DNA from 4 places in the Paenibacillus sp. FSL R7-0216 genome. Region 2 is predicted to be linked to each of the others. Evidence: riboswitches for the same ligand, from Rfam matches in the RefSeq annotation. Region 2 holds a riboswitch; each other region holds the start of a gene.
The links. Region 2 has a riboswitch for cyclic di-AMP ahead of MKZ15_RS18705 (TrkH family potassium uptake protein). Riboswitches for the same ligand answer to the same signal wherever they lie in the genome.
Positions count from the first base shown of each region.

Region 1: linked by a shared signal. The riboswitch ahead of MKZ15_RS00145 (3D domain-containing protein) and the one ahead of MKZ15_RS18705 (TrkH family potassium uptake protein) in region 2 are both predicted to bind cyclic di-AMP.
Region 3: linked by a shared signal. The riboswitch ahead of MKZ15_RS00585 (C40 family peptidase) and the one ahead of MKZ15_RS18705 (TrkH family potassium uptake protein) in region 2 are both predicted to bind cyclic di-AMP.
Region 4: linked by a shared signal. The riboswitch ahead of MKZ15_RS01965 (APC family permease) and the one ahead of MKZ15_RS18705 (TrkH family potassium uptake protein) in region 2 are both predicted to bind cyclic di-AMP.

Region 1 covers NZ_CP150222.1:31,193-33,391, reverse strand. The annotation lists gene MKZ15_RS00145 (3D domain-containing protein) at 102-1,238, opposite strand; cyclic di-AMP (ydaO/yuaA leader) riboswitch at 1,676-1,887, opposite strand; gene MKZ15_RS00140 (TatD family hydrolase) at 2,093-2,199, opposite strand, start outside.
Region 2 covers NZ_CP150222.1:4,077,672-4,079,870, forward strand. The annotation lists gene MKZ15_RS18705 (TrkH family potassium uptake protein) at 1-1,176, opposite strand, end outside; cyclic di-AMP (ydaO/yuaA leader) riboswitch at 1,242-1,412, opposite strand; gene MKZ15_RS18710 (type II CAAX endopeptidase family protein) at 1,763-2,199, shown strand, end outside.
Region 3 covers NZ_CP150222.1:127,366-129,564, forward strand. The annotation lists gene MKZ15_RS00580 (C40 family peptidase) at 1-83, opposite strand, end outside; cyclic di-AMP (ydaO/yuaA leader) riboswitch at 88-442, opposite strand; gene MKZ15_RS00585 (C40 family peptidase) at 683-1,174, opposite strand; cyclic di-AMP (ydaO/yuaA leader) riboswitch at 1,179-1,315, opposite strand; gene MKZ15_RS00590 (hypothetical protein) at 1,536-2,199, opposite strand, start outside.
Region 4 covers NZ_CP150222.1:445,257-447,455, reverse strand. The annotation lists gene MKZ15_RS01965 (APC family permease) at 1-1,085, opposite strand, end outside; cyclic di-AMP (ydaO/yuaA leader) riboswitch at 1,244-1,419, opposite strand; gene MKZ15_RS01960 (metalloregulator ArsR/SmtB family transcription factor) at 1,681-2,013, shown strand; gene MKZ15_RS01955 (DsrE family protein) at 2,069-2,199, opposite strand, start outside.

The DNA of each region.
Region 1 (2,199 bases), 1.2 Mb from region 2:
ACAAAAAGAAGAGGATAACATCCTCTTCTAATCCACTGTCTTATTCATCATCCTAATACTATCTCATTCCCTCTGCATTGTAAAACAAAGAGAGTCGAGAGTTAATTCAATTCCGGCTTCGTCGGGCCGATGACGTAAACGGTACGCCCCTTCTTCCGGCCGAAGTTCTTCGCATCCTTCAGGGTATCGTAATAAACATCCATCTTGTTCCCATCAATAGCCCCGCCGGTATCCTCCGCCTTACGGAAGCCGATCCCCTCGATGTATACCCACCAACCGAGTGGAACGACGTCCTTATCAACCGCGATTGTTCTGCCTTCGGTCACGCGGGTACCGGAGGCCGTGCGGGTGCCAATCCCGTCTTCTTCCGCCGAATAGGCGGTCAACGTGACGTTTTTAAGTATCTTTTTATATTCAAAAGAGACGCCGCCTTTGGTCGTCAACCCGCTAATGTTCACCGCATTTGCGGTACGGTTAATGCTGGCCGACAGAACGGCGGTTGGCTTCTTCGTGCCGACGGCAACAACCTTCGGCTGGGCCTTTTTAGTGACCTCTTTGCCGAGCCATCGCTTTGTCACGAACTTTCCGTCCTCGTAAGTTTTCTCAATGTTGTGAATGACCAATCCGGCATTGCCTTGCTGAACGACCTTCGTCGTGCCTTTCAGCAGATTGGCGTCCGACGTTTTGACCACGCTAAAAGGCACGGTCTCCTTCGTCTGCACCGTTTGCTTACTCACCCGAACAATCTTGACGTCCAGGTTCGCGGTAACTTTACTGTCCAGTGTCGGTGAGACCTTGTCATCTTGGTCCAATGTGACGCCGATCTCGGACAATACGCCTTCTACTTTGCTTTGTGTTGTGAAGTGAACCTTTTTCATGCCGTCCACGCTCACGTTTACCGGCTTTGCGCGTACGATGACAATGCGGTCACCGTTCTTAAGCGAGCTGTCCAGCGGAAGCGATACGGAATCCTTCGCGCTGAGTTGAATCGATTGCTCCTCCAGCAGATGGGCTACGCTGGATTTATTCGTCTCCACCGATTGGACGCTGCCGTCCACAATCAGGGACACTTCTTTATGTGCCTGGCCAAACAGCCAGATTAGGATGATGATGAATACCGCGATGGTCAGAACGCCGACGAGCGCAATCTGACGTAAATTCTCATGCTTCCATCGCATTGCGTAAGACATGCTGGATGAGCGTGATTCATGGGTCTCCTCTTTGCGGAAAATGCCCATTTCTTCCGTCCTCCTTCATAGTCCCGCCGTCTAGGTCGATGCATGATAACGATTGACGTGACTACAGTTACTTTTTACAAAACGACTATGGTTGTCAAAAAAGTCATCTTTTGATCACGAAGTAAATCAAGAAGTTGATTCGACATCGAATCTTGAATTCACCCGGGCCTTCCGTTGCTCACGTACCCCTATGTACGCTCCGCTACTCAGTCCCTAGTTTCATCCAACCTTCTCGGTGCTGAAAACCTGACTTTTTGACTCTTATTGAAATACCAAGCCATTTTGCATCCTGATCCAGTCTTCTTGCGTACGTCACCTCCTGTTTACCAACAGTATGATGACCCTATTACTTTTATTCAAAACAAAAGAAGCCCAAAGAAAGAGTTAGAGGAACTCCTTCGTGGCTTCCTGAATGTCTTGGTGTAATAGCTGCACGAGTGACCTCTCTTATACGCTTACGAGGTTAGCTGTCGGGTTCGGGCGAAAGAGAGCCGCCCTTTCTCAGTTCATTCGCTCATGGCGCAATGACCTCGAATTCACCCCATAGACCCTGGAAAGAAATCAAATACCGACGCGAGAGGCTTGCCGCCAACCGCTGCCTGTATCGGTTCCCCCGTTCTCCGTGAAGGAGATTCAGCGAGACTGGTTCATGGAACCAAGTATCGTTCAATTTGTCCATCCAGAACGCACTAAATCGATACTGAAAAAATTCTATCCTGTTTCGATGCATGTTGTAAAGGACGAATCAACCACGTTTTTTTAAAAAAATGGTTAAAAAAATGTAATGATCTCGGTTTTAACGGTTAAAAAGCATTAATCTTTCCGAAATCCTCTTTTTTTCATCCGATTTACTCTTAAATCCTCGAGATTCCAAATCGTTCCATTGCATTTCGGGTCGTAATTTCGGCGATTTCCTCAAAAGTAACCCCTTTGAGCTCGGCAGCCATTTCCGCAACCAGGC
Region 2 (2,199 bases):
GACTGTGCCGAAAGCGGAAGTCGTTTCAAATAAGATCGATAAGAAGCTCGCGTCTTCTGTGGTAGACAACACCATCGCCACCGCCACAACAAGGAACAACGCAAGCAACGTAATCGTCAAGGCTTTGAAAATCCGTTCCTCGGCCATCCGGTACCGGAACAGAACCAGGTCCGTACGTCCGCGAATCATCGAACCAACCGCGCCGACCAGAATCGTAAACGTGGTCGTTTTGATCCCGCCGCCCGTTGAGCTCGGGGAAGCCCCGATAAACATCAAGATGATCATGAAAAATTGCGTCGCTTGTCGCAGCGCTCCGATGTCCAGCGTATTGGCTCCCGCCGTACGCGGTGTAACCGATTGGAAGAACGATCCCCAAATCTTCCCGCTCCAGCTGAGAGGTTCAAGCGTCTTAGAGTTCGTGAATTCGAAAATGAAAACAACGATCGCTCCGATCACAATCAATGCTGACGTCATCGATAAGACCACTTTCGAATGCAGCGAAAGCTTCCGCCGCTTCCGAAACTCGAATACGTCGGACAGCACAATAAATCCAAGCCCGCCGGACACGATCAGAAACATGGCCACAAAGTTAACGATCGGGTCAGCGACGTATTTCGTTAAGCTTTGATAATCGCCAAACAAGTCAAAGCCCGCATTATTAAACATCGAGACCGCATGCCAAATCCCAAAGTACAAAGCTCTGCCAAACGGCATATCAAACGCCCAGCGAATCGTGAACAGAAGGGCCGCGCCGGATTCGATCATTAGCGAATACAACAGGACCTTGCGGATCAGCCGAACGATTCCCTCTACCGAATTTTGATTCATCGCCTCCTGAAGGAGGAGACGGTCCCTCAGTGAGATTTTTCGTTTGAGGACTAAGGAGAACAACGTGGCCATGGTCATAAAGCCGAGCCCTCCGACCTGGATGAGCAAAACAATGACGACTTGCCCAAAAGTGGAAAAATAGGTGCCGGTATCGACCACAACCAATCCCGTCACACAGGTTGCCGAAGTTGCCGTGAACAACGCGTCGACGAACGGCAACGTTTCCCCGGTCGTACTGGAGATCGGCAGCATTAGCAAGAACGCACCCAGCAAAATGATTAGTGCGAACCCGATCGTCAAGATTTGCGGCGGAGAAAGGCTGATTTTCTTAAAATGCAACTTGTTCACCTCATCGTTGTTATGAAAAAAGCACAAAAGAAAAAAGCACTGGAAATCCAATGCCTTTCGGTGTTTGGTTCCTGCTGCACAGGCCTACGAGGTTAGCTGACGGATTCGGACATGCACAGTTGCCCTATTCGCTGACACTTCCGCCGCTTCCTAGCCGGCTGCGCGAAGTTCTGCGAAATTCACCCCAAAAGATACGGTTCCCCCGTTTTCATTACGAAATTCGGCCGAGTTTCTTTTCAATTGTTTTCATTCATTTTTTCGTCAAATGGATTATATCCCTTATTTCCTTCCGCTACAAAGCTCTATTTTCATGAAAAAGAACAAAAAAGGGCGAAATGAAGGGGTAGAGGGATAAACTTCGCCCCGTATCTGAGCGATGCGAAAGCTTGCCGGAGTTATTGCCGTTTCTCGTCAATTTTGTCTCGCGTCTGGCGTAGGGGGGGCAGCTGTGTTATCTTTACTTTGACGTACTTGGGGGGAAATCATACCTCATCTATATAAAGAGTACGTGTTCAAAAAGTGAATTTTACCAAATAAAAAAGGAGTTTTGCGAGTGAGTTCCTCTTTGAAACCAACTGGCCGCAGGATGAAAACGAAGAATCTGTGGTTGCTGGCCGCTCTCGGATTCATTGTGTTTATCGCCGTTCAGTTGTTCCCAAGCACCGACTCGGAATCGCTGCAGCTGCAGCAAGCGGATGAGGTCATCAGTAAAACGAAAGCAGCGGCCAGCGCAGCTGAGTTCGCCGGGTCTGTCTTAAACCTGAATCTGTCTGAACCTATGAAGGATAAAGCCTTAATTACATACGAAACACGTTCCGATTTGTTTGGTTATTTGACCAAAGCCGATCTTCTGGCCCCTTACTTAAAAACATATGAAAAGAAGTTTCCTTATGACGTGTTCCGCGTCCGTTATAACGATCCCACCGAAGCGCTAAGCGCTGTGACCGTCGATGTCCACATGACGACCGGCCAAGTCGTCGGCTTTGAGGAGATCGCTTCCTCCAGCAACGCCAACAAGCAGAT
Region 3 (2,199 bases), 1.3 Mb from region 2:
TCCGCGTCGGCAAAGGCGCTCCCTGCCCCCAAGGTGAACAGAAGGGCCAAACTCGTTACCGCTGCTGTCAAAGTCTTTCTCAAGATGTCATACTCCTTCCAAGGCCTACGAGGTTAGCTTATGGATTCGGTTGAAGGTTCCCTATGATCTCACTATAGAGGTAGGTTAAATAGTTATCTTCAGATCACGAAGCAGCTCAAGATGAGGATTCGGCATCGAATCTTGAATTCAGCCGGGCCTTCCGCTGCTCACGTAGCTTTCAGCTACGCTGCGCTGCTCAGCCCCTAGCTTCATCCAACCTTCTCGGTGCTCCAAACCTGACTATTTAACCTTGATTGGAAAGGCAGTTCAAAAAGGCTTCTTTCCATCACGAAGCAGATCAATTCACCCTTTGGTGGGTCCCCCGTTTCCCGGGTGCCTGGGAATTCGGCATTTCATTGTAGGTTGCACCCAAGATGCTGCACAAGAACAGTTACAAGAATCATTACAAAGTTGTTACTATTTACGTTTTTCATTTTACCAAAGGCGTCCAGAGTTGACAAGTTTGTAGGGAAAAAGGCTTCTTTTGGCCTGTTTTGACGAAGGATTTCGTGGGTAATGGTTCCTAAGGAGCGGAGCGAGGAGAAAGAAAAAACCCGCAGAGACGTTGTTATCAACATCCCCACGGGCTTCGTGGTTTTACTTATTGAACATCATCGTGCTCAGCAACTTCACCGGTCACATCTTCATACTTGTCGTTGCTCATGATCCGTTTGGCTCCAACGTAACGCTCGACGTAATACTTATCGCTTAATTTGCTGATGACTACGCCCTTGGAGGAGGAAGCATGAGCAAATTTGCCGTCGCCGACGTAGATGCCGACATGAGAAATGCCTTTACCGGAAGTATTGAAGAAGACCAGATCGCCGGCGATCAATTCGCTTTTCTCAACGGCGGTTCCCATTTTGTATTGGGATCCGGATTGGTGAGGCAGCTTGATGCCGATTTTAGAGAAGACGTACATGGTAAATCCGGAACAGTCGAAACCGGCTGTGGTGGTTCCGCCGGAAACGTAGTCGCTTCCAAGCGCGCCGTCGATTACGGTGTCCAGTTTGGAATCGGCGAAAACGCTACCAGTTCCAATGGTGAAAAGCAATGCAAAACTTACTGCTGCTACAGTCAAACGCTTTTTCAAGAAGTTATGCTCCTTCCAATGCCTACGAGGTTAGCTTAAGGATTCGGTTGAAGGTTCCCTATGATCCCTCTAAAGCGAGATCAATTCACCCAAAGTGGTTCCCCCGTTTCCCTGGCGAAGGGAATTCGGCTTTGATTTCACACCTGAATTTACATATTCGACATCTGGCGTCATTCTCCTGCCAAAGATGACAAAAATAATTACAAAACTGTTACTGAAATTGCGTTGCTGTTATTGTAACAAAACCAGGTATCTTTTGGCAATGGTTAATTCACAAGATTAAGAGGGGAAATAGGACTCAAGGCCTCCGCCAATTGGCGAAGGCCTTGATTTTTCTGGGGGTTGGGGGAGTAAAAAAATTTTAACTTTTTTGTGTTTTTGACTGCCAAAGGTGAAATTGAGAGGCCAACTTCCAGACTTTGAATGCGCTGCGAAAAAGAGGATACGTCTGCTGCAGAATGAGGGCAAGCATACCGGTCCAAAACCAAGAAGCTGTCCCGAACAGGAAGAAGAGAATTAGTCCGAAAGACCCGAGAATGGCAGAGATCGAGACGGCTTGCAGGAGGCTCCGAAAGCACATCAGCAGGGAGTTCCAGACGCCAGCTTTGAACAAATAGCCGAATTGGGCAAACAGCAGGCATTGTCGGATGAGCCAGCCATAGATAAACCAGCCTAGAATTAAGCCGAGCCCGACCAGCCAGGTTGTGGTGGGTGTTTCAACCCCCGCCAGTCCTGGCCAAAGGGATATTAGCTTCGGCACAATCCAGAAGGCCGGTAGCAACGTTAACATAAGCTCCAGCGCATAAAACAGGATTACCGGCCTGCCGAATTCTTTCATTCCCCGGAAGAGTGGGAAGCCCGGGCTCCGACTTTCGGACGGGATAAAACCGTAGAATATTCCGGCCTGAATCAAAGGGGTTAAAATCATGCGCAGCACCGCCATCCCCGCCAACAGCCAGCAATACAGCCGGACATCCGGATTGCTCCATAAATTGATCTGCCCCTCCAACAGGAACAGAATTCGC
Region 4 (2,199 bases), 1.6 Mb from region 2:
AGAACCAGCAACGCCGAAGCCACGCCAAGGAAAATAATCCCGTTCGAAAAACCGAGCCGGTCCCCGCGCACCATAAACGCATGCGGCATGTACTTGTCTTTGGCCAGCATAAACGCCAGCAATGGAAAGGCTGAGTAGGCCGTATTGGCGGCCAGGAACAGGATCAGCGCCGTAATCGCCTGGATGACGTAGTATAAAGCACCCCGGCCGAAGGTCGACTCGGCTATCTGCGAGACAACGGTTGCTTTCGGATCAGGAGCGATACCGTACCAATAGGCCAGCGCACTGATTCCGATAAACATGGTGCAGAGAATGACACCCATCATCACCAGCGTAGCTGCAGCATTACGTTCGGCCGGCTGCTTGAAGTTCGGGATGGCGTTGGAAACCGCCTCAACCCCGGTTAAGGCCGAACAGCCGGAACTGAACGCCTTGAGCAGCAGGAACAGACTAATATCGGAAACCGCCGTCCCCATCTCGGGCACGCTCGCGTGAATTCCACCAGTCAAATATTTAAACAACCCCGACAGGATCAGAACAAAGATGGACGCGACAAACAGATATACCGGAACAGCCAATACGGATGCCGACTCCGTTACCCCTCGAAGATTCATTAGCGTTAATAAGGTGATCATTAGCAGCGCAATCAACACCCGTTGATCATGCAGCGCCGGGAAGGCGGATGTAATGGCATCCGTTCCCGCCGACGAGCTGACCGCCACCGTCAGAACATAATCGACCAGGAGCGAGCCGCCGGCCAGCAAACCTGTCGATCGCCCAAGGTTATCCATCGCCACGATATAAGCCCCGCCCCCGGCGGGGTATGAGAAAATCGTTTGCCGATACGACAAAATCAGAATAAGTAAAAGCCCAAGAACCGCAAACGAGATCGGGATGGAATACCAAACGGCCGAAAATCCCGCCGCCATCAAGACGATCAGAATCTGTTCCGTCCCGTAAGCCACAGACGATAACGCGTCCGAGGACAGTACCGCCAACGCCTTGAGCTTGCTCAGTTTCTCCCCTTCAATTTCGGCACTTTTCATCGGTCTGCCGATCAGTACTCGCTTAATTTTGTTCACCATGGTGATTTCCTCTCTTCTTCCCCTAAATAGCCCTATGTCTCTATCCATTCGTGGTTCTATAGGCTCCCCATTCCCGCAGAGAACAACACAAAAAGGCCGCAGGAAAGTTGGACCTTCCCGCGGCCGCTTTTTTGAAACTCAAGCGAATATCCGCGACAATTCCCTCTTTCGGACGCTTACGGAGTTAGCTGACGGATTCGGGCACGAAAGCAGCCCTACGCTCATAGCCAGGATGGCCAAAACAAGCGATTCACCCCAGAAACGAAGCCTCAAAGCCCCGTTTCGGTTGGTTCCCCCGTTTCTTACTGAATAAAGAATTCAGCGATCAGGTATTTGCCATATAAAAATTACCACTGATGAATCATACTCCCCGCCCTAAAAAGTGTAAAGATGAGTTTAAGGCGGATTGGCAACGAAATGCGATCCGCATTGTCGAGGTAAGCGTATACATCGCTCTTCTACGCTAATTATTTCGTACGGACTTGAAATTACGAGGAAATAAGACGATGGCCGATAGTGACGTGAATTATTCATATTCCCCTACTGGAATATTTGCGGCTAAATAAGTTATACTCGAAACAAGGAAGTGAGACCGATGAACACTGCAACTTTGAGCGCGCTTGCCGAACCCCATCGACTGGAAATGGTTGAACTGCTGCGATACGGCCCCCTAACCGTAGGAGAAATCGCGGATCGGCTCCAAGTCCGGCAGCCGCAGGTATCGAAGCATCTCAAGGTGCTGAATGAAGCCCGCATCGTCGAGGTTCAACCTGTTGCGAATCGCCGGATTTACCGGCTTCGGCCGGAACCCCTGCAGGAGTTGGACGAGTGGATCGCCTCGTTCCGAAACTTGTGGGAAGAGCGGTTTAACCGGCTTGACGAATACTTACAGGAAATTCAAAGCCCGGATCAACAAAAAACACCGTAAGAAAACGGCAAATGCCGTATTTCTTACGGTGTTTCTTTGATGATTTCAGCCGAGATCAAGCCAGCGTCAAGACCTCATATTGCGCAGCCAGTTCCATAAAACGCCCCATACTGGACACCTCGCCAGCTGCGAGTTGATCCTGGATGCCGTAATAGTTAACGCAGGTCCCGCAAGCCAATACCGGCA